Regions from separate parts of the Comamonas sp. Tr-654 genome, predicted to be linked through region 1. Evidence: predicted binding sites of a transcription regulator. Region 1 holds the regulator's gene; each other region holds the start of a gene.
What was found. Region 1 encodes FNR, which switches genes on or off when oxygen is low (the NO sensors DNR and NnrR bind a similar motif). Its sites were predicted from a motif close to TTGATNNNNATCAA; they were not measured.

Region 1 (7,545 bases):
CAACGAGAACATCCCATGAGCGACTTCTTTAACAACTTCTGGTCCGTGTATATCGCGGCCGTTTCGCTGATCGGCATCCTCGGCTGCTTCTTGCTGCTGGTGCTGGTGGCGCGCCGCAAGGTCGTTCCTTCTGCGGACAACACCACCGGTCACGTCTGGGACGAAGACCTGCGCGAACTCAACAACCCCATGCCCAAGTGGTGGATGGGTCTGTTCGTGATCACCGTGGTCTTCAGCCTGGCCTATCTGGTGGCCTACCCAGGTCTGGGTTCCTTCAAGGGAGAGCTGGACTGGACCCAGTATGGTGCTTACGACAAGGAGATGGAAAAGGCCCGTGTCGACCTGGAGCCCATGTACGCCAAGTTTGTCAGCATGCCCACCGAAGAAATGGCCAAGGATCCCCAGGCCATGGCCATCGGCGAGCGTCTGTTCATGAACAACTGCGCGCAATGCCACGGCTCCGATGCACGCGGCAGCAAGAGCTTTCCCAATCTGAGCGACGGCGACTGGCTGCATGGCGGCACGCCCGACAAGATCAAGGAAACCATCACCAACGGCCGCATCGGCGTGATGCCTCCCATGGCAGCAGCCGTGGGCTCGGCGGAAGATGTGCGCAATGTGGCTCACTATGTGCTGAGCCTGTCTGGCAGCCCCCACGATGCCGTCAAGGCTTCGCAGGGCAAGTCCAAGTTCGTGGCCTGCGCGGCTTGCCACGGCATGGATGGCAAGGGCAACCAGGCGCTTGGCGCACCTAACCTGACCGATGACATCTGGCTGCATGGCTGGGGCGAGTCCGTCATTGTCGACATGGTCAACCATGGCAAGATGAACGAGATGCCTGCCCAGAAGGACAAGCTGACCGAGGCACAGATCGCGGTGCTGGCCTCCTATGTCTGGGGGCTGTCCAACGTAAGCGCCCAGAAGTAAGACGGGTGATGAAGGCGGTGCCAAGGCACCGCCTTTTTCTCGTTTGAGTTTTCAGTAATTACAAAAATATTAAGGAACTGCGATGCCCTGCGATCCGGAGAAACCTCGCAAAGTCATTCCGATCACGGCTGAGCCTGTGGACGGCGGCCAGGAATATATGCCCATGTTCGCCTCCGAACAGAAGGTGTACTCGCGCGCCATCAGCGGCGTCTTCTCGCGCTGGCGCTGGATCATGGTGTTCCTGACCCAGATCGTCTTCTACGGTCTGCCGTGGCTGCAGTGGGGCGAGCGCCAGATGGTGCTGTTCGATCTCGGGGCGCGGCGCTTCTATCTGTTCGGGCTGGTGCTCTACCCGCAGGACTTCATCTACCTGACGGGGCTGCTCATCATCAGCGCGCTGGGGCTGTTTCTGTTTACCGCAGTGGCCGGGCGTCTGTGGTGCGGCTTTTCCTGTCCGCAGACAGTCTATACCGAGATCTTCATGTGGATCGAGAGCAAGGTCGAGGGAGACCGCAGCGCCCGCATGCGCATCGACAAGCATGGCTGGACCTTCGAGAAAATCTGGAAGAAATCGCTTAAACAGTTCCTCTGGATTGTTCTGTCCCTGTGGACCGGATTCACCTTTGTCGGCTACTTCGTGCCCATCCGTGAACTGGGTGTGGAGTTGATGGCCTTCCAGGGCAGCTGGCAGATTTTCTGGGTGCTGTTCTACGGCTTTGCCACATATGGCAATGCTGGCTATATGCGCGAGCAGGTCTGCAAGTACATGTGCCCCTATGCACGTTTCCAGAGCGCCATGTTCGACAAGGACACCATGATCGTCAGCTACGACGTGCAGCGCGGTGAAGCACGCGGCCCGCGCAGAAAAGACGTGGACTACAAGGCGCAGGGTCTGGGTGACTGCATAGACTGCAAGCTTTGCGTTCAGGTCTGCCCCGTAGGCATCGACATCCGCAAGGGGTTGCAGTACGAGTGCATTGGCTGCGGTCTGTGCATCGATGCCTGCAACTCCGTGATGGACAAGATGGAGTACCCGCGCGGCCTGATACGCCTGACCACGCAGAACGCCGTGGCCAAGCTCTGGAAACAGGCGCAGGTGATCCGGCGCATCTTCCGCCCGCGCGTGCTGATCTACTCGACCGTGCTGCTGGCGCTGAGCGCAGCCATGATCGCCAGCCTGGTTCTGCGCGAGCCACTCAAGGTCGACGTGATTCGCGACCGCGCCGCGCTGTCGCGCATCGTGGCTGGCGGCAAGCTCGAAAACGTCTATCGCCTGCAGATCATGAATGCGACCGAGTCCGAGCAGCGCTATCGCATCAGCGCCACGGGGCTGGATCAGCTGGAGGTCGTATCCGAGCAGGAAGTCTCGGTAGGTCCGGCCGAGACACGCGGCATTGCGGTGCGCCTGCAGATTCCCTACGGCTCAGCCGTTTCCGGCTCGCACCCTGTGCATTTCAATGTGGATGCGCTGACGGCTGGAGCCGGACGTATCTCCGAAAAATCCGTGTTCCTGGTGCCACGCTAGGGCATCGCGAATCAGCAACAATTGATGCCGCTCGATTGCAGGTTTGCAATGGGGCGGCCAGATTTCTGAAAAGAGGTTTCACCATGTCGGCAGCACAAGCCAAGGCCCCGCAAAAGGCCAAGATCATCCACCCCGAGGACGGCAAGCCCTGGTGGAAGTTTGCCCATGTCTGGCTCGTCATCGCCGGTCCCGCTGTGGTGGTGGTCGCGGGCATCGTGACCGCCTATATCGCCATGAGCAAGCCGGATCCTGTGATCGACCCCGACTACTACCGTCACGGCATTGAAATCAACCAGCGCCTCACCGAGAGCGAAAAAAGCCTGGCGCCGGCAGTGACGGGGCGCAACCATGCCGCGACGCCGGCCAAGGACCATCCGCTGGATCGCTGACCGCGATTTCAACGCATTCCCGAGGCCGCTTTCGCGGCCTTTTTTACGCCCCTGGTTGCAGACTTTTCTGGAGCCTGGCCGGTCGCGGCGGCACTCGGTGTCTTGGTCGATTGCAGAGTAGGGCGCTCGCTTGCCGTACAGCCGGCGCCGCATGAGCGCATGTTCTGGCCTTCGCTGCAGCGTTCAAGGACCGGTAAAAGCTGGGGCCGGGTGGTATTCAATAACAGGAGCGCATAGCGCTTAATCAAAGGCTATTTCAGATAGATATAGACCTTAAATCGATGCACATAAAGCGCTGGAAGCTCTTTAAGTAAGAGCGGTCCAGGGTTTCCTATCTGAGTGCATGCCCTTGGTATGACGAGGAAAGTCATGGCAATTGTGCAAAATGGGTTCAAACCCACAGGCCAAGGAGAATCGCGATGGATGCTCGACGCTGGATGTGGATTGTCTGGCCGGCTTTTCTGGCGGCGGCAATCATGGAAATGGTGGTATTTGCCTTTGTGGACCCGCTGGACATGCACTGGCTGGGTTCGCCTCTGGAATGGTCGCGCAATGGCATTTACACCCTGGCCTTTTTTGCCTTCTGGGCGGTCACCGTGTTCAGCGGACTGATGACCGCCATGCTGGGCCGTTCGGCCAGCGATCTGAATCAGGGCATAGTCTCGGAGCCCCTGGTCGAGTAAAGCGCTGCGCACAGGACCGCAGTTTCGAGGCCGGTGGCGGCTTCGGATGGCGGGGCTGGGCGCTCGCTGTGCCGGCGGCCTCGGTAGCGGAAACTCCTGGCAGGCATTCGCCGTCATAAAAAAAGCCCGCTGTCTGCGGGCTTTGTCTTGAAGGCTGCTGTCGAACTCAGTCCTGGCATTGCTGGCTGTTGACGATGCGCCTGAGCGCCTCGGTATCCAGAATGCGTAGATGGCGCTGTCGGACTTCGATGATGCCTTCCTCGGCGAACTTGGAGAAGGTGCGGCTCACGGTCTCCAGCTTGAGGCCCAGATAGCTGCCGATTTCTTCACGCGTCATGCGCAGCACCAGCTCCGACTTCGAAAAGCCGCGTGCAGACAGACGCTGCACCAGGTTCAGCACAAAGGCTGCGAGACGTTCTTCGGCGCGCATGCTGCCCAGCAGCAGCATTACGCCATGCTCACGCACGATTTCGCGGCTCATGACCTTGTGCACATGATTTTGCAGTGCTGTGACTTCGCGCGAGAGCTGCTCGAGCTTGTCGAAAGGCATGATGCAGACTTCGGCATCTTCCAGCGCCACGGCATCGCAGGTGTGATGGTCGTTGACGATTCCGTCCAGACCGATGATCTCGCCGGCCATCTGAAAGCCAGTGACCTGGTCGCGACCGTCTTCGGTGGCCACGCTGGTCTTGAAGAAGCCGGTGCGAATGGCGTACAGCGAGGTGAACTCCTCGCCGTTGCGAAACAGCAGCCCGCCCCGTTTGACCTTGCGGCGTGTGGCCACAATTTCGTCAATGCGCTCCATTTGTTCATCGTCCAGGCCCATGGGCATGCACAGTTCACGCAGATTGCAGTTGGAGCAGGATGCTTTGATGGTCTGAAGATTCATGGGCTTTTCAGCAACGGCACAGACAGACTTGGAATGGAGAGTCGCGCCGGTCATTGACCTCGTAGTTAGTGATGAGTTGGATCAAATTGTCGCAGTACTTGCCTTACGCTCTCTTGATATTCATCAAGGACAGTTGGATTGCCTTGGGGCACATTGTTTGTATTCATTCAAAAACATGTGCTTCTGCCCATTATGGGCATGATTTCCAGGATCTGGTTTTCTTTGAAATCTGCTCAATGTGGAGTGTGGGCGCACCCTAACTTTCAGTTATGACCGCAGTCACGCCCGAGTTGCTGAGCCGCTTTGATATTCCCGGCCCGCGCTACACATCATTTCCAACAGCCGACCGTTTTGTTGAGGCTTTTGGTGCAGACGACTATATCCTGGCATTGAAACAGCGCAAGACGCATTCGGGCTCACGTGCCTTGCCCTTGTCCGTTTATGTGCATGTGCCGTTTTGTGAGTCGCTTTGCTATTACTGCGCCTGCAACAAGATAGTGACCAAGCATCATGAGAAGGCTGCCGAGTATCTGGATTATCTGGGCCGTGAACTGGCCATGCATACCGAGCATTGTGGCAAAGGCCAGCTGGTAAGCCAGCTGCATCTTGGAGGCGGCACGCCGACCTTCTTCAGCGATGCCGAACTGCAGCAGCTGATGGTCCTGATGCGTGAGCATTTCAAGCTCGATCCGGCTGGCGAATATTCCATCGAAGTCGATCCGCGTACCGTGAGCAACGAGAGGCTGAAGACACTCAAGGACATGGGCTTCAATCGCCTGAGCTTTGGCGTGCAGGATTTTGACCCCGCAGTGCAGAAAGCGGTGCACCGGGAGCAGCCCGCCGAGCAAGTCTTTGAACTGGTGGCCGAGGCCCGCCGGCTGGGCTTTGTCTCCATCAATGTGGACCTGATCTACGGTCTGCCCAAGCAGACATCCGAGTCTTTTGCGCGAACGCTGGCCCAGGTCAATGAGCTGCGTCCCGACCGCATTGCACTGTATGCCTATGCGCATCTGCCCGAGCGCTTCAAGCCGCAAAGGCGTATTGCATCGGCTGACTTGCCCATGGGACAGGAGAAGCTGAACATGCTCTCCGGCGCAATCGATGCCTTCATGAATGGCGGCTATGTCTATGTGGGCATGGATCACTTTGCGTTGCCCGACGACTCTCTGGCCATCGCCAAGCGTCAGGGGCGCCTGCATCGCAACTTCCAGGGCTACAGCACCCAGCCCGATTGCGACCTGATTGCGCTGGGCGTATCGGCCATCGGCAAGGTGGGCGCCACCTACAGCCAGAACGTCAAGACCCTGGAAGAGTATTACGACGCCATTGATGGCGGCATGCTGCCCGTGCAGCGCGGATTGGCGCTCTCGCGTGACGATCTGGTGCGCAGGGCCATCATCATGGCCATCATGTGTCAGGGCTCCGTCCTGTACGAGCCGATGGAGCAGGCCTGGCTGATCAATTTCCGCGAGTACTTTGCTCGGGAGTTGGCAGCACTTGCGGAAATGCAGCGCAATGGCCTGGTTCAGCTATCCGACGAGGGCTTCAAGGTCACGGGCCTGGGCTGGTTTTTTGTGCGCGGAGTAGCCATGCTGTTTGATCGATATTTGCAGGCCGACCGAAACCGCGCGCGCTTTTCACGCATCATCTAGCGCATGTTGTTTTCGCTGGTCTGGACTGCTTTGATCATGGGGCTCGTGGGTGGGCCCCATTGTCTTGTGATGTGCGCTGCACCTTGCAGCGTCGTGACGGGTGCAAGGCCTGCCAGCGACGGCCAGGTCATCGCCTTGCACGGCCTGCAAAAACGCCAATGGCTGCGTACCAGTCTGTTTCATCTGGGACGCATTGCTGGTTATGCCCTGCTGGGCGGAGTGGCGGCCGTGGCCATGGAGAGTCTGGCCTGGCTGACCAGCCAGACAACGGCCTTGCAGAAGCTCTGGACGCTGATGCATGTCGCGGTTATGGCCTGGGGTCTGGCCATGCTGGTGCAGGCGCGACAACCGGTCTGGCTGGAGCAGGCTGGGCGCTCTGTCTGGACCAGGGTCCAGCCCTGGGTCGTCGCCCCGGGAGGGAGTCTGGCCGCAGGCTTTGCCTGGGCCCTGATGCCTTGCGGTTTGCTGTATTCGGCAGTGCTGGTGGCCGCGCTGAGTGGCGGAGTCTGGCAAGGTGCTCTGTCAATGGCAGCCTTTGCCGTTGGCGGCGCCGTGTGGTTGCTGGCGGGCCCCTGGTTGTGGCAGCTGGGGCAGTCGCATCTCAATGCTTTGCGGGCGCGCTGGGGCACCAGAATTGCGGGTTTGATGCTGATTGGTGTTGCGAGTTGGGCTTTGTGGATGGATCTGGTCTACAAACCCGGCCTTTGGTGCCGATAAGTCACACAGGAGGGGAATGTTGGTGCAGTTTGCATCCCAACAGACCCTAGTCATGGTTGAGCAGTCATGGAACTGCGGAATAATGTCTCATCTTGTGTGTAGCGCTCAAAGTGAATCGTTTCGTTGCTATTGATATCGGACAATTGCGAATTGGCATGTATGTCCATCTGGAGACTGGCTGGTTGCGCCACCCGTTTCCCGTCAGCAGCTTCAAGATTGTCAATGACGAGCAGTTGCAGACGCTCAGGACCCTGAAGCTCAAGGCCGTACAGGTTGATCTCTCCAGAAGCGATCTGGTGGAGGCTGTCACGCCTTCCGTCGCGCCACCTCGGCCTGCTGCGAGCCATCCAGACAGCGATGCGCATGCCTGGCGCGACAGCATTCTGGGTGTGCAGTCCCGGTTTCTGGGTGCGGTTTCCGTATTTGACGATGTTCAGGCCCTGCTGCCTGCCAACCCCGAGCGCGCACGCGCCACGACCGATAGGCTGGTTGCACAGCAAGTCATCAAACTGGCTCAGGCTCGTGATCTGAGCTTGCATCTGCTCGCGGATACGGGCGGTGCCACATTCGGTGTTCATGGAGTGAACGTTTCCGTGCTGAGCCTGTTGCTGGGCAAGACGCTGGGCTTGCGCAACGATGTGCTGCAGGATCTGGGCACTGCCGCGTTGCTGCATGACATCGGCAAGCAGGGGCTGGAGATTTCCGCGTCGGCCAATGCACTGAATCAAGGCACGGATCGCATGCCGCTGCGAGAGACCACCTA
Region 2 (7,545 bases), 140 kb from region 1:
GCCCCGCAGGCTGGGAGCGCCGCTGATCAACATTCAGGATCTGGACAGCCGCTTCAAGCGGCTCGGCTATGGCCCATCGGTGGGTGTGCGTGCCGCCGCAGCGCTGGTACTCCAGCAGAGCTTTCGCAAGTCCAAGCGCACCACCACCTCCAACTGGGCCGCCGCAGAACTCAGCCCGGCCCAGCGACGCTATGCCGCCAATGACGCCCATGCCCCGGCCGTGATCTATGCGCACCTGCCCGCCTGGGAACGCACCCTCCCCGTCCTTCCAAGGCGCGCCCCCAGAAGTCCGAGGTCCTGAAGTTTCGGGCCTCGGATCGCTAGCCGAATCCTGAAGGCAAGGTGCCATGGGATCCGGGCCTGAAGGCGGAACTCAGGCAATCATTTTCCATTGCGGCTGGCTCTCGTCTTGCGCAGAGCTAATGACGCAATCCCGCCCGGCCTTCTTGGCCTGGTAGAGCAGCGCATCGGCCTGAGCCAGTGCCTGCTCGAAATCCTGCGCGGAACTGAGTGCAGCAATGCCAAAGCTGGCTGTCACCCTCAGTTGCGCAGGCAGCCCTCCGAGCTCATGGCTTTGCAAGCGCTCACGCACACGCTCCACAATGGCTTGTGCTTCGAACAGCTGTACTCGCGAGAGCAGCAAGACGAACTCCTCTCCGCCGAAGCGGGCAACCAGGTCACAGTCTCTGACCTGCTGAGTCAGCAGCTGTGCCAGCTGCTGCAGCACCTGATCGCCGGCCGCATGGCCCCAGTTGTCGTTGATGTACTTGAAATGATCGATGTCCACGGCGACCACGGCCCAGGGCACCAGCCGCTGATCGGCCAGGCGCGACTCTGCGGCCTCCATGAAAGCACGACGATTGAGCAGGCGCGTCAAGGAGTCCCGGTTGCGCTCTTCGCGCAATGTCGTCATCACATCCCTGACCGAACAGGCCAGCAGTCCTACGGCAAACCACATTGCAAACAGAAGCGCTATGGCCTGGGTAAGCAGCCAGTATCCGGACCGGGTCAGCTCCTGCACTTCGTGCACAGGCAGCAAACTGACGGCAGCCGGCCGGAATAAGGCATTGCAGACATTGAGCCCATAGGCCCAGCGCACTCCGCGCTCCAGCCAGTCCTTTGAGGAATCGGCTCTGAGAAAGGCCGGTATGGCCAGGGTCAGCTGCAGCGCCATCGCCAGAGCCAGACATTGCACGCGGACCCACAAGTTATTCTCGATCCGCGAAAAGTAGAACAGTACGGACAGGGCGACGACAGCGATCAGAATACCGCCGGGCACACTCGCCCCCGCAGACCCCAGCCTAAGGGAAACGCCTTGCGCCAGCGACCAGGTACCGAGCAGATACAGACATGCCGTGACCATGGCAAACTGGCTCAGCTGCGCATTGCTCATCAGGCTTTGCGCAGCCAGAGCCGTCGCGAGCAGCACATAGCCGCCCACCAGCCAGAGCAGAAACAAGGCACGCGGCTGTCGGCGCTGCACATACCAGCAAGCCAGCAAGGCAAGCCCGAACAGCATCACGCAAGCCGGCGCGATCAAGGCAAAGTACAAATCTGCAGGCTGGCCCAATTTAGGTTCTCCGCGCAGGAAACTGTGAATTCAACGTCAACCATTCTCCGGAGAGAAGTATCTCCGGCTTTCACTGCGGCATAAGCACATAGCCATTAGGTCGTTCTCCTGAGTCGACGACCTGCCCATAATCAATGATGCCAAAGCCCGGGCTGCGGCCTTCGAATAACTTGCCAAAGAGACACATATATGCGCTTAGAGACACTGGCCGTACATGCCGGCTATTCCCCAGATCCCACCACCAAGGCTGCGGCCGTTCCCATCTACCAGACGGTAGCCTACGCGTTTGACAGTGCCCAGCATGGTGCCGACCTGTTTGATCTGAAGGTCCCGGGCAATATCTACACGCGCATCATGAACCCCACCACCGACGTGCTGGAAAAGCGCGTCGCGGCACTCGAAGGCGGCATTGCCGCACTCGCACTGGCATCGGGCATGGCCGCCATCACCGCCGCGATCCAGACTCTGGCCGAAGCGGGTGACAACATCGTGTCGGCCAGCACGCTCTATGGCGGCACCTACAACCTGTTTGCCCACACCTTTCCGCAGCAAGGCATCGAGGTGCGCTTTGCCGATCCACGCGATCCGGCAAGCTTCGGCAAGCTGATCGACGCCAGGACCAAGGCGGTATTCATCGAATCCATCGGCAATCCGCTGGGCAACGTGACCGATATCCGTGCGCTGGCCGACGTGGCACACCGACATGGCGTTCCGCTGATTGTCGACAACACCGTATCTTCGCCCTATCTGCTGCGGCCGTTCGAACATGGCGCAGACATCGTGGTGCACTCGCTGACCAAGTACCTGGGCGGCCACGGCACCAGCGTGGGCGGGGCGATCGTGGACAGCGGCAAGTTCCCCTGGGCCGAGCACAAGGCGCGCTTCAAGCGCCTCAACGAGCCCGACGTCAGCTATCACGGCGTGGTCTACACCGAAGCACTGGGCCCCGCCGCCTTTATTGGCCGCGCCCGCGTCGTACCGCTGCGCAATATGGGTGCAGCCATTTCGCCGCAGAACGCCTTCCAGATCCTGCAAGGCATTGAAACCCTGGCTCTGCGCATGGACCGCATCTGCGAAAACACGCAGAAGATTGCCGAAACCCTGCTGCAACACCCGAAAGTGGAATGGGTGCGCTATGCCGGACTCAAGGACCACCCCGATCACGCCATCGTGCAAAAGCAGTCCGGTGGCCGTGCTTCGGGCATTCTCTCCTTCAGCCTCAAGGGCAACGAAGGCCGTGCGGCCGGTGCGCGTTTCCTGGATGCGCTGCAGCTGTTCACGCGCCTGGTCAATATCGGCGATGCCAAGTCGCTGGCGACCCACCCTGCCTCAACCACCCACCGCCAGCTGGATGCCGATGAGCTGGCCAAGGCCGGCGTCACCGAAGGCATGGTGCGCCTGTCGGTGGGCATCGAGCATATTGACGATCTGCTGGCCGATCTGAACCAGGCGCTGGAACAGGTCTGAAGCGGCTTCCCACTCTGGCGCGCGACTTCACACATCGCGCGCTAGGCGCAGTCCCGTCATCTGCCAGCGAGCCGTTGCAGGAAAGAAATTGCGGTAGGTCAGCCGCGCATGGCCGGCAGGCGTGAGGCAGGAGCCTCCGCGCAGCACGTACTGGTTGACCATGAACTTGCCGTTGTACTCCCCCACAGCGCCCTCGGCCACCCGAAAGCCCGGGTAGGCGGCATAGGATGACTGCGTCCACTCCCAGACCTGGCCGATTCCCGATCCCTGACAGCCAGCCGACGCCTCGGGATGCAGGCCGGGCCGGGATACAGGCCATTCATGCAGGCCCATGGCCACCTCCCACTCCATCTCCGTCGGCAGGCGTGCACCAGCCCAGCGCGCATAGGCATCGGCCTCGAAATAGGAGATATGACAGACAGGCCGCAGCGCGTGCAGAGCCCTCACGCCATAGAGGCTGAACTCCTGCCAGCCCCCGTCACCTGCATGGCCTTCGGCATCCCTCCAGTAGCAGGGGTGGCTCAGTTGCTGGGCCTGGCACCAGTCCCAGCCCTCGGCCAGCCACCATTGCGGCTGGCGGTAGCCGCCATCCAGCACAAAGCGCAGAAACTCGCCATTGTTCACCGGCCTCGATGCAATCTGTGCAGTCTGCACATAGACGCTGTGCCTGGGCATCTCATTGTCAAAGGCGAAATCGCCATCGCCATAGCCTATGCGGTAGATGCCGGCCTCCACCGGCTGCCATGTGAGGTCTGCATGGGCCGGCCCGGAATCCGTCTCGGCCGGTGAGTCCGCTGCATAAGCAGGCCAAAGCGGGTGGCAGGAAAGCAAATGCTTGATGTCGGTGAGCAGCAGCTCCTGATGCTGCTGCTCGTGCTGCAGGCCCAACGTGATGAGCTGGGCCACCGCCTGCTGCGTCGCAGGCTTTCTCTCTTTCATGGCCGCCATCAGCGCCAGCATCTGCTCATCCACCACGGCGCGATAAGTCATGATCTGCGCCAGGGACGGCCTGCTCAACAAGCCCCGCTGGGCTCGCGGATGCCGTGCCCCCACCTGCTGGTAGTAGGAGTTGAACAGCATGCGATAGCTGGCATCGAAAACCTGATGCCCCTGCTGATGCGCAGCCAGTACAAAGGTTTCAAAAAACCAGCTGGTATGGGCCAGATGCCATTTGGCGGGACTGGCATCGGGCATGGATTGCACGCAGGCATCTTCGGCGGACAGTGGCGCTGCCAGCTTTTGCGTACAGGCTCTCACCCGCTCGAACTGAAGCGCCAGCGCCGTCCAGTCCATTGCCTCGGACGAGACGAAAAGGGGCTGAACCATGGCTTCAGGCACGTGCATGAATGACGGCAAACCATTGCTGTTCATCGGTCCAGACCTGGGGAGCGGAAAAGCCCGCATGCGCCAGCATGGAGAGAAAATCAGACAGAGGATACTTGTAGCTGTTCTCCGTGTGGACGGTCTCGCCCTGGGCAAAGTAACGCACACCTTGAGGCCAGCAAACCATGACGGGGCGACGGGCGCGCAAATGCATCTCTATGCGAGAGTTCCGGCTGTCGAAGCGCGCCTCATGCGCCCAATCCTGAAGATTGAAGTCACTGCCCAGCAGACGGTTTGCATGATTGAGCACATTCAGGTTGAACTCGGCGGTAACGCCCTGTTCATCATCGTAGGCAGCCAGCAAGACCGGAACCGGTTTGGGCAGATCGATACCGATCAGCAGCCCGCCGTCACCCTCTACGAGCGAATGCATGTGCCGCAGCATATGCAGCGCCTGCTGGGTGTCGAAGTTACCGATCGAAGAGCCCGGATAGAACAGCTCACGCCGCGCCTTCGGCACGCCCGGCGGCAAATGCCAGTCCCCCGTGAAATCCGCCGCAACCGCACGCGCCCTCAGTCGAGGAAAGTCCTGCTCCAGCCTGGCCACCGCGGCCTGCAGGAACTCGACCGCAATATCCACCCCCAGAAATTGCTGCGGCCCCACGCTGCGGCACAGGCGTCGCACCTTTTCGCAATTGCCCGCGCCCAGCTCTATCAGCACCTGGCAGCCTTCCATAGCCTGGGCGATCTCCAGATCGTACCGGGCCATGATGGCAGCCTCGGTTCTTGTGGGGTAGTACTCGGGTAGCTCGGTTATCTGCTCGAACAAGGCGCAGCCGCGCGCGTCATATAGGAATTTGGGGGAAATCTGTGCCTGCCGCTGCATCAGCCCTTGTGCCAGCTCTTCACACAGCGGCATCTGCGGGGCTGTGCAAGGCTCTGCGGGCAGGAGCAAGGAGGCCAGAGGCAATGGAATGCGCCCTGCGCGAGACAAAGACTCGATGGATGCTGCCTGCCTGTCCGGTATCGCGCGCATGCTGATTCTCCTGATGAGTCGATCGCGCGATACAGCCATTGCCCGCGCCATCACTGCCAAGACTGCTTTGGGCCCTAAAGCCTAGCGCTGTCGACGACAGGCGCAAGTAGGACTGAAGCCAGCGATACTTTTACTGCATGTGCCTGCAGCAATGCTGACAAAGCCAATACTGATCCTGGAGCTCACCAAAAAAAATCGGTATCCCGCACTCGCGGAACACCGATTAAACATACACCCTAGCCTCCGGAGCCATCAGACCATGTCGGCCTGCTGACCCCGATGCACCACAGAGCCTGCGGTGCGTGCCTCACCTGCGGGAAGAAGGCCGCAGATGAGAACACTCTTTGCCGTGAAACTATCAGAAGCGATAGCCCACGCCCACGCCGACCAGCCATGGGTCGACCTTGAACTTGGTGTCCTGGAACACGCCGGCTCCCGTAACCTTGGTGCCCAGATAGACCTTCTTGACGTCGAAGTTCAGCGACCAGTTCTTGTCCAGCGCATAGTCAAAGCCGATCTGCAGCGCGCCACCGACGCTGTTCTTCTTCACGGTCACGGCGCCATCGAGAATGCTCACATTCGAGAAGCGTGTGTAGTTGACACCTGCACCCACGTAAGGCTTGAAGGCACCGAGGTTGGTGAAGTGGTACTGCGCCAGCAAGGTGGGAGGCAGATGCTTGAGCGTGCCGATCTTGTCGCCATTCAGGCGTACATCGTGCTTCTGCGGAAAGGTCAGAATCAGCTCGGCGGCGATATTGGGCGTGAAGAAGTACGAAACATCCAGCTCGGGCATCCATTTGTTGTTGATGCTGACGCCGGCATCACCTGCGGGGCCGCCGTTTTCGCTGTTCAGATGCACGGCACGCGCCCGGACCATCCAGGAGCTGGAGCCGTCAAACGAAGACTGGGCAAAAGCGGTACCGGCAGTGAGGGCGCTGGCAGCAGCGGCAATCGCGATCAGAGTTTTTTTCATGAGCTTTTCCTTGAAGAGATGGGCAGAAAGCTTGTTCGCCTTCCTTGGTAGTGATTGAAACAAAGCCACTGCCTGGCAGCTTTGTTCCACGTCAACCCGCAGACCAACACCTCAAAGAAAAAGACCGGCGTTGCCCTTCGGCCACGCCAGTCTTGAATGCTGATGCAGCGCAAACCTCTGCACTGCCGGCAATGCTAGATGCGCTACTGGTGCGTGACCTTGGCCGGACGCAGCTTGCGCCAGAGCGCCAGACAGATAACGACAACCCCGCCGATGGCAGCCCCCACCAGCACATGCACCAGCACCGTGCCCAATGCCGCGACAATTCCGCCCATGGGGACGATCACCTGCTGCACCCAGTGTTCAATCGGCCCTATGCCGTGCACCAGCAGGCTGCCGCCCACCATGAACATGGCTGCCGTGCCGACAATCGACAGCCCGCGCATCAGCCAGGGAGTGAAGGCGATCAGGCCACGACCGACGGCCTGGGCTGCGCGGTTGCTGCGCCTCATCAGGTCACCACCCACATCGTCCATGCGCACAATGCCGGCCACCAGTCCGTAGACGAACATGGTGATGGCCAGGGCCACTGCCACCAGCACCGCAGCCTGCTCCCAGATGGGCTTGGTGGCTACCGTACCCAGTGCAATCGCCATGATTTCGGCCGACAAGATAAAGTCCGTGCGCACAGCGCCTTTGACTTTCTGCTTCTCGTACTCCATCGGATCCATCTGCTTCTCACGCGCGGCGCGCACCGATGAAGGTGCAACACCTTGATGGGCCGCTTCCTCGGCATCCACCACGGCATCATGCGCATCATGCTTTTGGTGCTTGTGAAACAGATCCAGGATCTTCTCCACGCCTTCGAAGCACAGAAAAGCGCCACCTACCATCAACAAAGGCGTGATCAACCAGGGCACAAAAGCGCTGATCAACAGCGCGGCAGGCACCAGGATAGCCTTGTTCAGCAGCGAGCCCTTGGCCACCGCCCAGACCACAGGCAGCTCCCGGTTGGCCTTCACTCCCGTGACCTGCTCGGCATTGAGTGCCAGATCGTCGCCCAGCACGCCGGCCGTCTTCTGCACCGCCACCTTGGTCTGGGTAGCCACATCGTCCAGAATCGCCGTGCTCTTGCCTGCCGCAGTCTTGGTCATCAAGGCCACGTCGTCCAGCAAG
Region 3 (7,545 bases), on a different contig from region 1:
CAGCACGGCCACGGCCGTGGTGCGGTCGGTGATGACGTTGTTCATGACCAGGTAGAAGGGGATGGCTGTCAGGATGACGGCCAGGATGAAGCCCTTCACATAGTCGCCCATGGTGACGTGCAGGTCGTCGTGATCGTGGTGATCGTCATGACCGGCGTGGATATCGTGTGCGCTCATTTACAGCACCCCCATCAGATACACAAAGGTGAACACACCGATCCAGACCACGTCCAAGAAGTGCCAGAACATGGACAGGCAGTTGATACGGCGCACGTTCTCGTTGATCAGGCCGTGCTTCTTGATCTGGATCATCAGGGTGATCAGCCAGATCAGACCGAAGGTCACGTGGATACCGTGGGTGCCCACCAGCGTGAAGAAGGACGACAGGAAGGCGCTGCTCTGAGGCGTCGCACCTTGATGGATCAGGTGGTGGAACTCATAGAGTTCCACGGCCAGGAAGGCCGCGCCCAGCAGACCGGTGACGGCCAGCCACAGCAGTGTGCCGTTCACGTTCTTCTTCTGCTTTTGCAGCATGGCAAAGCCGAAGGTGATGGACGACATCAGCAGGAAGGCCGTGTTGACGGCCACCAGCGACAGATCGAACAGATCCTTGCCCGAGGGGCCGCCTGCATAGCTGCGGCCCAGCACGCCATAGGTGGCGAACAGTGCGGCAAAGATCAGGCAGTCGCTCATCAGGTAGAGCCAGAAGCCCAGCGAGGTGCCGTTTTCCGGATGGGGCTCATGCGCGAGGTGGTACTCGCGAGTAGCCAGGGCGGCCGCGCCGCCAGCGTTGATATGTGTATTAGACATGGGCTGCTGCAAGCTGCTTGGTACGTGCTTCTTCCGTTGTGGCCACTTCGACCGCAGGGATGTAGTAGTCACGCTTGTAGTTGAAGGTATGAATGATCGAAGCCAGGATGGTCGCGACGAACGAAGCGATCGTCAGAGGCCACATATGCCAGATCAGAGCAAAGCCCAGAACCGTGGACAGGCCGGCAATCACCACGCCGGCGCCGGTATTGGCGGGCATGTGGATGGGCTCGAAGCCGCTCAGCGGACGCTGATAGCCATGCTTCTTCATGTCGGTCCAGGCGTCGATGTCATGCACCACGGGGGTGAAGGCAAAGTTGTACTGGGGAGGGGGCGAGGAAGTGGCCCATTCCAGGGTACGACCTTCCCATGGGTCACCAGTCACGTCACGCAGCTCGTCGCGCTTCCAGATGGACACGGCCAGCTGGATGAAGAAGCAGCCGATACCGGCAGCGATCAGGGCAGCACCGCAGGCAGCGATGATGAACCAGATCTGCAGCGAGGGATCGTCAAAGTGGTTGGCACGGCGAGTCACGCCCATCAGACCCAGGATGTACAGGGGAGTGAAGGCAACCCAGAAGCCGACCAGCCAGAACCAGAACGAAGCTTTGCCCCAGAACTCGTTGAGTCGGAAGCCGAAAGCCTTGGGGAACCAGTAGTTGATGCCGGCAAACACGGCAAACACCACGCCGCCGATGATCACGTTGTGGAAGTGGGCGATCAGGAACAGCGAGTTGTGCAGCACGAAGTCTGCGGGAGGCACGGCCAGCAGCACGCCGGTCATGCCGCCGATGGCGAAGGTGACCATGAAGCCCACCGTCCACAGCATGGGCACCGAGAAGCGGATGCGGCCGCGGTACATGGTGAACAGCCAGTTGAAGATCTTCGCGCCCGTGGGGATGGAGATGATCATCGTGGTGATACCGAAGAAGGTATTCACGCTGGCACCGGAGCCCATGGTGAAGAAGTGGTGCAGCCACACCAGGTAGGACAGGATGGTGATACACACGGTGGCGTAAACCATCGAGGTGTAGCCGAACAGACGCTTGCGGCTGAACGTTGCCACGATTTCGGAGAACACGCCGAAGCAGGGCAGGATCAGGATGTAGACCTCGGGGTGGCCCCAGATCCAGATCAGGTTCACGTACAGCATGGGGTTGCCGCCCAGCTCGTTCGTGAAGAAGTTGGTGCCGACGTAGCGGTCCAGCGACATCAGCACCAGGGCTGCGGTCAGTACGGGGAAGGAGGCCACGATCAGGGCGTTGGTGCACAGGGCAGTCCAGGTGAAGACGGGCATCTTCATCAGGTTCATGCCGGGAGCGCGCATCTTGATGATGGTCACGATCAGGTTGATACCTGACAAGGTCGTTCCGACACCGGCAACCTGCAGGCCCCAGATGTAGTAATCAAGACCCGTGCTGCCGCTCTGGTGCCCCAGATTGGACAGTGCCAGCCAGCCGGAGGTGGAGAACTCGCCCAGGAACAGGGAGATCATCACCAGCACGGCGCCGCCGGTGGTCATCCAGAAGCTGAAGTTGTTCAGGAACGGGAAGGACACGTCACGTGCGCCGATCTGCAGAGGAACCAGGTAGTTCATCAGGCCGGTCACGAAGGGCATCGCCACGAAGAAGATCATGATCACGCCGTGGGCTGTGAAGATCTGGTCGTAGTGGTGAGGAGGCAGGTAGCCCATGTTGTCGCCGAAGGCCATGGACTGCTGCAGACGCATCATCACGGCATCGGCAAAGCCGCGCAGGAACATGACCAGACCGAGGATCATGTACATGATGCCGATCTTCTTGTGGTCGATGGAGGTGATCCAGTCGTTCCACAGCGGAGCCCAGAGGCGGAACTTGGTGATGCCGCCGACCACGACGAGGCCGCCAAGCACCACGGCAATAAAGGTCAAGAGCACGATGGGCTCATGCGTCATGGGAATCTGGTCCCATGTGATACGGCCCAACAGCCAGTGGGAGGCCGGGGTTGTTGTTTCAGACATGTTGAGTCTCTTTTGTCGTATTGGAGCGGCTGAGCGGTGAGCGCATCCGCACCGTGAACTACTTATTGCTGTGCGACAGCTCCGGAGGCGGCGACTTCGTCGAGCAGGGCGACAACGCGGTCAGCGTCTTTGGAAGTGCAGACATCCAGGGGCAGGGTCACGCTGGAGGTCTTGCCGTGGTGTGCAGGTGGCTTGCCGCCGGCGGCGTCGATGGCCATCATTTCGTTCATGCACATCTTGCCTTCTTCCACGCAGCGGTTGAGGACCTTGTTGTACAGGCCTTCGTCCACGCTGGCGAAGCGTTCAACGGGGTTACGCTCGCTGGGCTTGGCCAGATCGAGGTAGGCATCGCGCGTCAGCGTCTTGCCTTCGCTCTTGGCCTGGGCCACCCACTGGTCGAACTGCTGGTTTTCCAGACCGTGGAACTTGAAGGTCATGCCGGCAAAGCCAGCGCCGCTGTAATGAGAGGACTTGCCGCCATAGACACCGGGCTTGTTTATCACGGCATTCAGTTCGGTCTGCATGCCGGGCATGGTGTAGATCATGCCGGCCAGATCAGGAACGTAGAACGCGTTCATGGTGTTGGTGGAGGTCAGCTTGAAGCGGATGGGGCGGTCCACCGGGGCAGCCACTTCGTTGACGGTGGCAATGCCTTGCTCGGGGTAGAAGAACAGCCACTTCCAGTCCAGGGACACGACCTGAATCTCCAGGGGCTTGACGTTGGGGTCCAGCGCCTTGGTGGAGGAGATGCGGTCCAGAGGACGATAGGGGTCGAGCTTGTGGGTGCTGATCCAGGTAATGGCGCCCAAAGCGATGATGATGAGCAGGGGAACCGTCCAGATCACCAGTTCCAGCGCAGTGGAGTGGTGCCATTCGGGGTCGTACTTGGCTTCGGTGTTGGACTGGCGGTATTTCCAGGCAAACAGCAGCGTCAAAAAGATGACGGGGACGATGATGAGCAACATCAGCAAAGTGGCCGTAATGACCAGATCGCCTTGCTGCTTGGCGACATCGCCAGCTGGGTTGAGGACGACGGCCTTGCTGCAACCGGCGAGGGTTGCGGTCAAAGCGGCCGCTGAGAGCCACGCGGGCCCACGGATTTCCTTGATTTTTAACATGCTTTAGGCGTGACAAAGTCGCGCTTAGGTGTAAACGCGGATTACTGGATCTCGGCAAATGTAATACCAAACCGGGGGGTGTCCATTGGACATTTTGTCCAAGGTCAAGGGTCTAGTCTTGAAAATACGCTACGCGACAAGGGTTTAGCACCTTTTAAAGGCGGGCAAACTTTGCGCTGACAGGGCTTGAAATTGTCAAATTCGCCCCACTAGGCCTCCTCTGCCGAGGGCTGGGCTGACAGGGTTCAGGGCAAAAACTCTATTGCAGCTGCACATGCTTGGGCGTAGAACGGAAAGCGTCCCCGGGACTGAAAAGTAAGACAAGGAGTTGTACCTTTATGATAAGCATGAACCCGTCCGTTGGTCTTACTCAGCAAGACTATGAGAACTCGGAAACCCTGGCCTATGCGGATACCGATGAGGATGTGACCCCTGGCGAGATCGCGGTGGGCGTGATCATAGGGCGCTCTTCCGAGTACTTTGACTTCTTCGTGTTCGGCATCGCCTGCGTGCTGGTGTTTCCCTCGCTGCTGTTTCCCTATCTGTCCAAGCTCGACGGCACGCTGGCCGCGTTTGCCATCTTCTCGCTGGCCTTCGTGGCCCGCCCTGTAGGCACGGCGCTGTCGATGGCCGTGCAGCGGGTCTGGGGGCGTGCCACCAAACTGACACTGGCGCTGCTCCTGCTTGGCGTCTGCACGGTGGGCATGACCTTTCTGCCCAGCTATGAGGTCGCCGGCATGAAGGCCGTCTGGGCGCTGGTGATCCTGCGCATCGGCCAGGGCCTGGCGCTGGGCGGCTCCTGGGATGGCTTGCCCTCGCTGCTGGCCATGTCCGCACCGCCGAACAAGCGCGGCTGGTACTCGATGATCGGCCAGCTCGGGGCGCCGCTGGGATTCATCATTGCGGCAGCGCTGTTTGCCTATCTGTACTCCAGCCTGTCGGCGGACGAGTTCATGAGCTATGGCTGGCGCTATCCCTTCTGCGTGGCTTTTGCCATCAACGTGGTGGCGCTGTTTGCCCGCCTGCGTCTGGTCGTGGGGCAGTCCTATACCCAGCTTCTGCAGGAGCGTGAGCTGGAGCCCATCAGCGTGACCAGTCTCATGGCCAACGAAGGCCGCAATGTGTTGATCGGTGCTTTCGCCGCACTGGCCAGCTTTGCGCTGTTCCACCTGGTGACCGTGTTCCCGCTGTCCTGGATCTCCATGTACTCCGATCAGTCCATGACCGAAGTGCTGGTGGTGCAGATCATCGGCGCGCTGCTGGCCGGCGCGGCCATCATGCTGTCGGGCTGGCTGGCGGACCGAGTGGGTCGCCGCAACACCCTGGGCACCATGGCCTGCCTGATCGGTATCTTCAGCTTCCTGGCGCCCTGGCTGCTGGGCAGCGGCAGCACCGGCAACAATGTGTTCATCCTGGTGGGCTTTGTGCTGCTGGGCCTGTCCTATGGTCAGGCATCGGGCACGGTGACCTCCAACTTCTCGTCGCGCTATCGTTACACCGGCGCGGCCCTGTCCACGGATATGGCCTGGCTCATCGGTGCGGCGTTCGCTCCACTGGTAGCCCTGGGCGTCTCGGCCAAGTTCGGTCTGGTGGCTTTGGGTATCTATCTGCTGTCGGGCGCCTTGTGCACGCTGGCTGCCTTGGGTATCAACCGTGCCATCGAGGCGCGCGATCAATAAGAAGCTTGCTCGCTTCTCTGCAAAACGCCCGGTGCTGCGCATCGGGCGTTTTTTCTGATGCTGCAGCGCATGAAAAAGCCGCCTTCAAGAGGCGGCTTCTTTACGGATGGGCGGGCTGTATCAGTCCAGAGCCAGACCGGCCTTCTTGATCACCTCGCCAAAGCGCTTGCTCTCGGAAGCCATGAAGGCCTTGAATTCAGCGGGTGTGGGGTTGAAGGACTCGTAGCCGAAGGCAGCGAACTTTTCCTTCACGTCCTGGCCGGTCAGCGCCTGGCGGACATCGGTGCGGATCTTCTCGACCACGGCCGCAGGAGTGCCGGGGCGCACGGCCAGGGCGTTCCAGCCGATGGCTGCGAAATCCTTGGGGCCGCCCGATTCGGACACCGTGGGCACGTTCTCGAAGCCGGCAATGCGGCTGGGAGCAGCCACCGCCAGGAAGCGCAGCTTGCCGCCACGTACCAGAGGACCTGCAGTGCCCAGAGAGCCCAGGGCAAAGGTCAACTCGCCATTGGCGACGCCCTGGTACAGCTGGCTGGTTTCCTTGTAGATCACGTGCTCCATCTTGGTGCCGGTCTGGTTTTCCAGCAGTGCCGAGCCCAGGTGCACGGGGTTGCCCACGGACCATGAGCCGTAGTTCAGCTTGCCGGGATGCGCCTTGGCATCGGCGATCAGGTCACCGATGGTCTTGTAGGGGCTGTTGACGGGCACGCAGACAAAGAAGTAGTTGCGGAACAAGGGCATCAGAATGTCGAAGTCCTTGTTCAGGTCGTAGGGCAGCTTCTTGAACAGGTGGGGGTAGGCCGCGATGTGGACGTTGTCCAGCTGGATCATGTCCGTGCCGTCGGTCGCGCCGCGCTTGAATTCGTTGATGGCGATGAAGCCGTTGCCGCCGGGACGGTTTTCCACCACCACGGGCTGGCCCCAGGCACGGCCCAGCTTGTCGGCCACCAGGCGCGAGATGCCATCGGGACCGCCGCCTACGGGGAAGGGGTTGATGATGCGCGAGGACTTGGTGGGCCACTTGTCGCTCTGGGCGAACGAGGGGGCTGCCACGGCTGCGGCAATGGCGCCGAGTGCGAATGCAGCTTGGCGACGGCTCATGTTGAGCTTATGGGTCATTTTGTCTCCCTGGAAGGATGTCGATGATGAATTGCGTGTGGACCACGCATTGTTGATATCGTCGGCTGTTATTTTTAGATATTCAGGCCCAGTTAATTACATTGTGTCACTTGGGGCATAAACACCTAGGTCTAGCTGAGGCTAGCAGCTATAGCAAAATAGCATAGCTTGTTTTGAAAGGTGTGAGCATGAATCTGCAGCAGATAGAGACCTTTGTTCGGGTGGCCGAAGTGGGGAGCTTCAGCAAAGCTGCGGTACTGCTGGACACCGCCCAGCCGGCGCTCAGCCGTCAGGTACGGGCCCTGGAAACCGAGTTGCGCGAGACATTGCTGATACGCACCGGGCGCGGCGTGACGCTGACCGATGCGGGGCGTCGCCTGCTCGAGCATGGGCACGCCATCATGCAGCGCGTGGCAATGGCCAAGGAAGACCTGGGCAGCCAGCGCGACGAGCCCGTGGGGCGCATCACCGTGGGCCTGCCGCCGAGCCTGGCGCGGCGCCTGACCTTGCCCCTGATCGATGGCTTCAGCCGCGAGATGCCCAAGGCCAGGCTGGCGGTGGTCGAAGGTTTCTCCATGAATATCTCGGAGTGGCTAACCTCGGGGCGCATGGATCTGGGCCTGGTCTACACGCCGGAGCCGCACCCGCAGATCGAGGTCTCGCCCGTGCTCGAAGAGCGTCTGTGCCTGATCGGGCCGGCCAGCACGCTGGCAGGGCGCACCAGCATCCCGTTCGAGCATCTGGCCGAGTTCCCGCTGATCATGCCCCAGCACGGGCAGATTTTCCGCAAACTGATGGAGGCCCAGGCCACGCTGTCCCA
Region 4 (7,545 bases), on a different contig from region 1:
AAGGCGCGCGACATGACCTGTGCAGGTATGGAGGAAGAGGCGTTCTAAGCCGCGCAGCACAACAAAAAGGCCCGCGTCAGCGGGCCTTTTTGTTGTCGAGCGCTCGGCTCAGGGCCTTTCGCAGTTATCGCTCATGCCCACCATGCCGGAGAGCTTCTGCAGGCTGGAGCGCTGTTTCAGGCACTCCTGATAGCTGGCTTCAGCGGCTTTTTGCTGCGCCACCTGGGTGGCCTTGGCACGCTCGGCGCGCAGCTGGGCGATGCGTTCGCGAATCTGCGGCATCAGCGCCGCAGCCGCCTTCTCGCCTTCCACAATCGCATGGCTGCGCTGAGCGAAGTCGGCCGGGCCGATGTCCAGCACCTTGGGGCGGATGATGATGTCGGCGCGTGCCAGCTCGGCCTGGCCCAGCTTCTGGCCCATGATGGCAATCGACTGATTGAGCGCGCCCAGCATATTGGCCGGGGTCTTGCCGCTGGCCTTGTTGGAGATGTCCACTGCAATCACGATGTCGGCCCCCAGATTGCGCACGGCATCCACGGGTACGGGGCTGACAATGCCGCCGTCCACATAGTGGTACTTGCCGATGGTGACCGGCTGAAACACGCCGGGCACGCTGCTGGAGGCGCGCACAGCCTGGCCCACGTTGCCACGGGCAAACACCGTGCGTTCGCCGTCTTCCAGGCGCGTTGCGATGGCGACAAAGGGCTTGGCCATCTGCTCCAGCGGCTTGCGGTGCACCTGTTCGTTCACATAGTCTTCGAGCTTCTGGCCCAGTACCAGACCGCCGGAGGACAGTTGCAGGTCGCGGATCTTGGCCTCGTCCAACGCTACAGCTTTTTCCTGCAGCTCGAAGGCGTTCATGCCGCTCGCATAGAGCGCGCCCACCACGCTGCCGGCGCTGGTGCCGGCCACGAACGAGGGAGTCAGGCCATTGGCCTCGAGCATCTTGATGACCCCGATATGGGCAAAGCCCTTGGCCGCGCCGCCGCCCAGGGCCAGGCCGATCTTGATCGCGGGGGCCGAGGCGGTGGCGGTAGGCGGCTCGGGTGTCGCTGCGGGGCTGGGCGGATTGCTGCCGCAGGCGGCAAGGCCAAGCAGACTCAAACAGAGCAAAGGGCGCAAAAAAACGTTCGGGCGCATGCCGGGAAATCCTGCTGTCATTAGGGCGCAAAGTATAGCGATGGGTGCCGGAGTCGGTGATGTGCGGGTTTGCTTGTCAAAAAGCATAGCTTTCATCGCTTGCCTGTAAATCGTTTGAGGCATGTATCCCTTGTTTGGCCTATGCGCGAGCAAGCCGCCCTGTCGACAATGTCCCCATCGCAAGCAAGTGGCTGGCCCGCTCTGACGACGCGGCAGGATGAAGGCCTGCGCGCTCTGTCCCTGATGCGGGAGCGGCACCATGAAGAGGCAGCAGATGTCGCAAGGCAATACATGGCAGGCGGAAGTCGCAACGGCACAGGCCGCAGTCTGGTGGGTGGGCTTCGGCCTGGTGGTGGGAGTGCTGGGGGCAGCGCTGATCAGCCCGCTGTATGCGCTCTACCAGCAGGACTGGCAGTTGCGGCCCAGCGATATCTCGCTGATTTATGTGCTCTATATGTGCGGTGGGCTGTGCGCCCTGCTGTTTCTGGGGCGTTTGCCCGATCGCATCGGTTTCCAGCGCGTGATGCTGTGCTTTCTGTGTCTGACGCTAGTGGGCACGCTGATCTCGATGCTGGCCTGGAATCTGCCCAGCCTGATCGTCGGGCGCTTTGTGGTGGGGCTGTCCTCAAGCCTCATCACCATCAGCGCCACCACGGGACTGACGCTACTGGCGGCCAGCGGCGCCACCCGTCTGCAGCCTCGGCGTGTGGCCATGGTGGCCAGTTTTCTCAACGTGCTGGGCTTTGGCCTGGGGCCGCTGATCGGCGGTGTGGTCGGGCAGTGGCTGCCTTGGCCCTTGGCGACGGCCTATCTGGTGCCGCTGGTATTGGGCTGCATTGGCGTGGCCGGCGTCCTCATGGTCAAGCTGCCTGAGTCGGCGCAGCTGAATGCAGGGCGGCCTGCCCAAGCGGCTGCTCGCCTGCGCTGGCAGGACTGTCTGCCGCGGCTGACCTGGCCTGGGCGCGAGGACTCCCGGGCGTTTGCGCTAACCTGCGGCTATCCGTTCGTGGCGTTTGGCGTGTTCGGGCTCTATGCCTCCATGGCACCGCTGTTTCTGCAGCAGATGATTGCCTGGAGCGGCCCCGTGGTCAGCGGTACGGCCATTGCGGTGATCCTGCTCGTCTCTGCGGGCATTCAGCTCCTGGCTGCCAATCTGCCGCTGCATCGCTGCGGCTTTGCCGGGATGGCGCTGCTGGCGCTCAGCAACGCCGTGCTGATGTTGAACCTGCAGGCCCGATCGATGCTGCTGTTTGTCCTGGGAGTGTGTCTGACGGCGCTCGGGCATGGCATGTGCATGCTGGCCGGCATGAGCATGGTCGGCCGTCTTGCGGGGCCTGACAACCGGGCAGGCTTGCTGTCCACCTATCAGACCATAGGCTTGCTCGGCTCCATGCTGCCCATGCTGGTCGTGGGCTGGATTGCCGACCGCTGGAGCATCACGCTGGCCGTGAGCCTGTTTGCCTGTTTTGTCATGCTGTTGGCTACCCTGTTGGGACTGGCATTTGCGTGCCATCCGCGCATACGGGAGGCTGTGGACTGAGGCAGGGCTTTCAGACAGTTTCTGCAAAGAACAGAAACTAACATTCATTAATAAAGTGTCACAAATTTGGATAAATTTGTCCTACAGGGATGCGGGAAAAGTTCGTATCCGGGCCAAAATGGGGGCTGGTTACAGTTACTAGTCATGTTTTTGCAAGCATTAAGGGAGAAATCGATATGACCACTATGTTCAAGCGTTCCGCTCAAGTTCTGGCCATTACCGCCTTGGCCTTTGGCTTGGCTGCCTGCGGCAAGTCCGAAGACAAGACCGCTGGCCAGAAGCTCGATTCCGCCATTTCCCAGACCGAGAAGGCTGCGGAAAATGCAGGCACCAAGATTGAAGAAGGCACGGTCAAGGCCGGCGATGCGGCTGCCGATGCACTGGCCAAGGCTGGTGAAGCTGCTGGCGCTGCTGTGGACAAGGCTGGCGAGAAGATGGAAGAGGGCGCTGCCAAGGCGGGTGCAGCCCTGGATGACGCAGGCATCACCGCCGCCGTCAAGACCGACCTGATCAAGGCCCCGGAAATCAGCGCGCTGCAGATCAATGTGGACACCAAGGCCGGCGCAGTGACCCTGACCGGCACCGTGCCCAGCGAAGCCGTCAAGACCCAGGCCGGCGATATCGCCAAGGCTGCCAAGGGTGTGACCTCGGTCAACAACAATCTGACCGTGAAGGCTGGTTGATACCTTTCTGCCGGCATTTCGCATGAAGCCAGAGCGCGCAAGCCCTCTGGCTTTTTTGTGCTCGCATGGCACTAAGATCAGGGCATGACCCAAGCCGACCACAAGCTTTCCACCCACCTGATTCACCATCCCTACAAGGCTCCGACGGACTTCGAAGGCCCGCAGCCGGCCGTGCACAAGGCTTCGACCGTGTACTTCGAGAACGTGCAGGCCATGCGAGAACGCCGCTGGCTGGACAAGAGCAGCTACACCTACGGCCTGCATGGCACGCCCACGACCTATGCGCTGGAAGAGCGTCTGGCTTCGCTGGAGGGTGGCCTGCAATGCCTGCTGGTGCCCAGCGGCCTGGCCGCGATTGCCACGGTGTCGCTGGCGCTGCTCAGGACGGGCGACGAGGTGCTCGTTCCCGATAACGTCTACGGCCCCAACAAGACGCTGACCGAAGGCGAGCTGACCCATTTCGGCATCGGCCACCAGTACTACGACCCCATGAGTGTCGAAGATCTGGCGGCCAAGATCACGCCCGCCACCAAGCTGGTCTGGCTGGAAGCTCCGGGCTCGGTCACCATGGAGTTCCCGAATCTCGTCGAGCAGGTTCGCCTGTGCCGGGCCAGGGGTGTGACCATGGTGCTGGACAACACCTGGGGCGCGGGCCTGGCTTTTCGCCCCTTCGACCTGCTGGGCGACGGCAGCCTGGGTGTCGATGTCACGGCCCATGCACTGACCAAGTACCCCAGCGGCGGCGGCGATGTGCTGATGGGCAGCATCATCACGCGCAACCAGCCCCTGCATATGCGCATCAAGCTCGCGCACATGCGCCTGGGTCTGGGCGTGAGCGGCAACGACGCCGAGGCCGTGCTGCGCAGCCTGCCCAGCATTGGTCTGCGCTATCACGCACAGGATCGCTCGGCACGCCAGCTGGCGCAGTGGCTGGCCACCCACAGTGCGGTGGCGCAGGTCTTGCACCCCGCCATGCCTGACGCCCCGGGCCATGCTTACTGGAAGCAGCTGTGCGCACAAGGCCAGGGTCAGGATGGCGTGGCCGCCGGTCTGTTCAGCGTGGTCATCGACGAACGCTTCGATCAGGCGGCCGTGGATCGCTTCTGCGACAGCCTGCGCCTGTTCAAGCTGGGTTACAGCTGGGGCGGGCCGGTGAGTCTGGTCGTGCCCTACGAGCTGCCCGAGATGCGCAGCCGTGCCACCCCGCATATCAAAGCGGGGACCGTGGTGCGCTTTGCCATCGGCCTCGAGGATGCGACCGATCTGCAGGCCGATCTGGCCCAGGCGCTGCTCAAGGCTTTTGGGTGAAGCTATTCAAATGAGAGCTGGTGGCGCTTGTCTACAGGCGATTTCAATGTGGTTTTTGATTGAAGTCAACAATAGTCGAGCGCTATAAGCTCTTGTTTTTATAGTGAATACGCGGAGGCCAGCATGCGGGCTTTCCGCAATGCAGATTCAGGGCTGAGCGGGTAACTTGTTCCTGTCGGCTGCCGCCCCCGAGGCGCGGCATGGGCGACAAGGAGGGTCTCGCATGCAAGCTTCCCCTGTTTCCGAAGTCAAGGCTGAGTCCGGCAATCTGCAGATTCTGCAACTGCGCTGGAGCGAGCCCTGGCAGTGGCTGCTGCTCGGACTGCACGATGTGCGGCGCGCACCCATGATTGCGCTGTTCTACGGCCTGTGCTTCTGGGGCATGGCGCGGCTGCTGGCCTGGGTGTTCCGCTCCAGTCCCGAATATGTGATGTCCATGGCCAGCGGCTGTCTGCTGGTCGGCCCCTTCATGGCCATGGGCCTGTACTACGTCAGCAAGCAGCTGGAGCAGGGCAAGCCCGTGCTGCTGTCGCAGTCGCTGACCTGCTGGGACCGACACCTGGCCAGCATGGGCATGCTGGTGATGGTGCTGATGGTGCTGGAGATGCTCTGGGGGCGCGCCGCCATGGTGGTGTTTGCTATCTCGTTCGACACCGGCATGCCCAGCACGGCAACGTTGCTGCAGACCCTGCTGCGCCCCGAGAACTGGGAGTTCCTGCTGGGCTACAGCGCGGTTGGCGGGATATTTGCGGCCCTGGTGTTTGCCAGCATGGTGGTTTCGTTGCCCACGATTCTCGATCTGGATACCGATGCGCTGACGGCCTGTATCACCAGCATGCGTGTGGTGGGCGCCAACACGGGCGTGATGCTGCTGTGGGGGCTGATCATCACCATGTTGATCGCGGCCTCGCTGCTGCTCTACAGTGTGGGTCTGATCGTCATCGGGCCGCTGCTGGGCTGTGCCAGCTGGCATGCGTATAAAGCCAGCGTCCGCGCCGAAAGCAAGGAGGTCGCTGCCTAAGGCGCAATGAGGGGGATGCCATGGAGTTCTGGAACTGGTTGAAAAAAGTCTTCTCGCCTCAGTCCGGCGTGCCGGGGCGCAGCGCCGATTCGCAGCTGGCATGGACTTCGGCGAGCAGCCGTGAAGACGGCAGCGACGTCTTCAACGACAGCTATTTTTGTGGCTCGGGCAACGGCGAGAGTGCCTGCAGCACGGACAGTGGCGATTCCGGCGGTGATGGCGGAGGCGGCGGCAGCGACTGAGGCTGCGCGGGCATCGCCTATTTCAGCAGCGGCCTGAGCTTGGGCCAGACATTGGTCAGCATCTGCGGCTGGGCCTGGGCATTGGGGTGAATGCGGTCGCTCTGGAACCACTGCTCGGCATCCGCCGCATCGCCGATTCCCGACAGCAGAAACGGCACCAGCGGCAGCTTTTGCGCATCGGCAACCTTCTTGAACATGCCGGCAAACTGCTCGGTGTAGGTTGCTCCATAGTTGGGAGGCACCTGCATCCCCACCAGTAGCACCTGGGCTCCGGCTTCCTTGGCGGCCTTGATCATGACTTCCAGATTCTGCTGCGTGCTCTGCAGCGCCAGGCCGCGCAATGCGTCGTTGCCGCCCAGCTCCAGAATCACGATGCCGGGTTCATGCTGTCTGAGCAGCGACGCCAGGCGCGCTCTGCCGCCAGCCGTGGTCTCACCGCTGATGCTGGCATTGACCACCTTGCGCGGGTTTTTTTCATCATCCATGCGCTGCTGCAGCAGCTGAACCCAGCCCTTGCCGCGCGTCAGTCCGTACTCGGCGCTCAGCGAATCGCCCAGCACCAGCACCGGGCCGGATTTGGCTGCGGGCGCGGCCGCCGCTGCAATGCCGCAAGCCCCCGAAATGGCGAGCGTCAGAGCAACAGCGATACAGTGACGACGCTGCAGTGCAAACTGCGGGCTGCGATCCTTGACGTTTTTGCTATCCAATTGATTCATGTCCACAACTCTTGCCATTCCTTTGATTGCCGTTGAGCAACTGTCCAAATCGGTGAGCGATTCCACAGGCGTGCTGGATATTTTGCGGGATATCAATCTGAGTTTCACGGCCGGTGAAACCGTTGCCATTGTGGGTGCCTCGGGCTCGGGTAAAAGCACTTTGCTGTCGATTCTGGCCGGCCTCGATACCCCCAGTCACGGCACGGTCCGGCTGCTGGGCCAGGATTTGTTTGCACTCAGCGAGGACGACAGGGCGGCGGTGCGGGCCCAGAAGATGGGTTTTGTCTTCCAGAGCTTTCAGTTGCTGGGCAATCTCACGGCACTGGAAAACGTCATGCTGCCACTGGAGCTGGCGGGGCAGCGCGATGCGAGGGCGCGCGCCGCGCGGATGCTGGAGCGCGTCGGTCTGGGCCAGCGCCTCAATCACTACCCTAGGCTGATGTCGGGCGGCGAGCAGCAGCGCGTGGCCCTGGCGCGCGCCTTTGTGGTGGAGCCAGCCGTGCTGCTGGCCGACGAGCCCACGGGGAGCCTGGACTTCGCCACGGGCCAGACCATCATGGAGCTGATGTTTGCGCTCAACCGCGAGCGCGGCACGACACTGATCCTGGTCACGCATGACCGCGAGATCGCGGCGCAATGCGAGCGCAGCATCACCATCGAGGCCGGCCGCGCGGTCTAGGAAGCAAAAAGGCCTGTGTGATCACAGGCCTTCTTTCATCTAGCGCTTATCGGAAAAGCGCTTGCAACTATCAAATCAATCGCTTTCGAGAGGCAGGCCTCAGATGCGTGCCACTTCGAGTCCGGCCTTGCGTTCGGCGGCGCGGCAGGCGGCGGCGGTGAACAGCACGTCGGTCGAGGAGTTGAGAGCCGTCTCGGTAGAGTCCTGAATCACGCC

Region 2: F3J24_RS21360 (OmpW family protein) is a predicted target of FNR. The motif match lies at 6,451-6,464, and genes of this name have one in related genera.
Region 3: cyoA (ubiquinol oxidase subunit II) is a predicted target of FNR. The motif match lies at 4,022-4,035, and genes of this name have one in related genera.
Region 4: F3J24_RS04395 (DUF2189 domain-containing protein) is a predicted target of FNR. The motif match lies at 4,727-4,740, and genes of this name have one in related genera.

What each region holds. Positions count from the first base shown of each region.
Region 1 is NZ_VWWQ01000007.1:198,979-206,523, reverse strand. It holds gene ccoP (cytochrome-c oxidase, cbb3-type subunit III) at 16-927, shown strand; gene ccoG (cytochrome c oxidase accessory protein CcoG) at 1,010-2,452, shown strand; gene F3J24_RS20795 (FixH family protein) at 2,536-2,841, shown strand; gene F3J24_RS20790 (hypothetical protein) at 3,261-3,524, shown strand; gene fnr (fumarate/nitrate reduction transcriptional regulator Fnr) at 3,691-4,413, opposite strand; gene hemN (oxygen-independent coproporphyrinogen III oxidase) at 4,683-6,065, shown strand; gene F3J24_RS20775 (sulfite exporter TauE/SafE family protein) at 6,069-6,782, shown strand; gene F3J24_RS20770 (HD-GYP domain-containing protein) at 6,893-7,545, shown strand, end outside.
Region 2 is NZ_VWWQ01000007.1:336,037-343,581, forward strand. It holds gene F3J24_RS21335 (3'-5' exonuclease) at 1-301, shown strand, start outside; gene F3J24_RS21340 (diguanylate cyclase) at 374-1,570, opposite strand; gene F3J24_RS21345 (O-acetylhomoserine aminocarboxypropyltransferase/cysteine synthase family protein) at 1,760-3,037, shown strand; gene egtB (ergothioneine biosynthesis protein EgtB) at 3,065-4,363, opposite strand; gene egtD (L-histidine N(alpha)-methyltransferase) at 4,368-5,279, opposite strand; gene F3J24_RS21360 (OmpW family protein) at 5,755-6,369, opposite strand; gene F3J24_RS21365 (DUF808 domain-containing protein) at 6,573-7,545, opposite strand, start outside.
Region 3 is NZ_VWWQ01000001.1:112,122-119,666, forward strand. It holds gene cyoD (cytochrome o ubiquinol oxidase subunit IV) at 1-177, opposite strand, end outside; gene cyoC (cytochrome o ubiquinol oxidase subunit III) at 178-810, opposite strand; gene cyoB (cytochrome o ubiquinol oxidase subunit I) at 803-2,809, opposite strand; gene cyoA (ubiquinol oxidase subunit II) at 2,872-3,927, opposite strand; gene F3J24_RS00460 (MFS transporter) at 4,266-5,606, shown strand; gene F3J24_RS00465 (tripartite tricarboxylate transporter substrate binding protein) at 5,727-6,725, opposite strand; gene F3J24_RS00470 (LysR family transcriptional regulator) at 6,914-7,545, shown strand, end outside.
Region 4 is NZ_VWWQ01000001.1:964,841-972,385, reverse strand. It holds gene F3J24_RS04420 (acyl-CoA dehydrogenase) at 1-48, shown strand, start outside; gene F3J24_RS04415 (patatin-like phospholipase family protein) at 109-1,140, opposite strand; gene F3J24_RS04410 (MFS transporter) at 1,415-2,680, shown strand; gene F3J24_RS04405 (BON domain-containing protein) at 2,857-3,363, shown strand; gene F3J24_RS04400 (PLP-dependent transferase) at 3,448-4,671, shown strand; gene F3J24_RS04395 (DUF2189 domain-containing protein) at 4,895-5,692, shown strand; gene F3J24_RS04390 (hypothetical protein) at 5,713-5,934, shown strand; gene F3J24_RS04385 (arylesterase) at 5,952-6,650, opposite strand; gene F3J24_RS04380 (ABC transporter ATP-binding protein) at 6,649-7,329, shown strand; gene sstT (serine/threonine transporter SstT) at 7,429-7,545, opposite strand, start outside.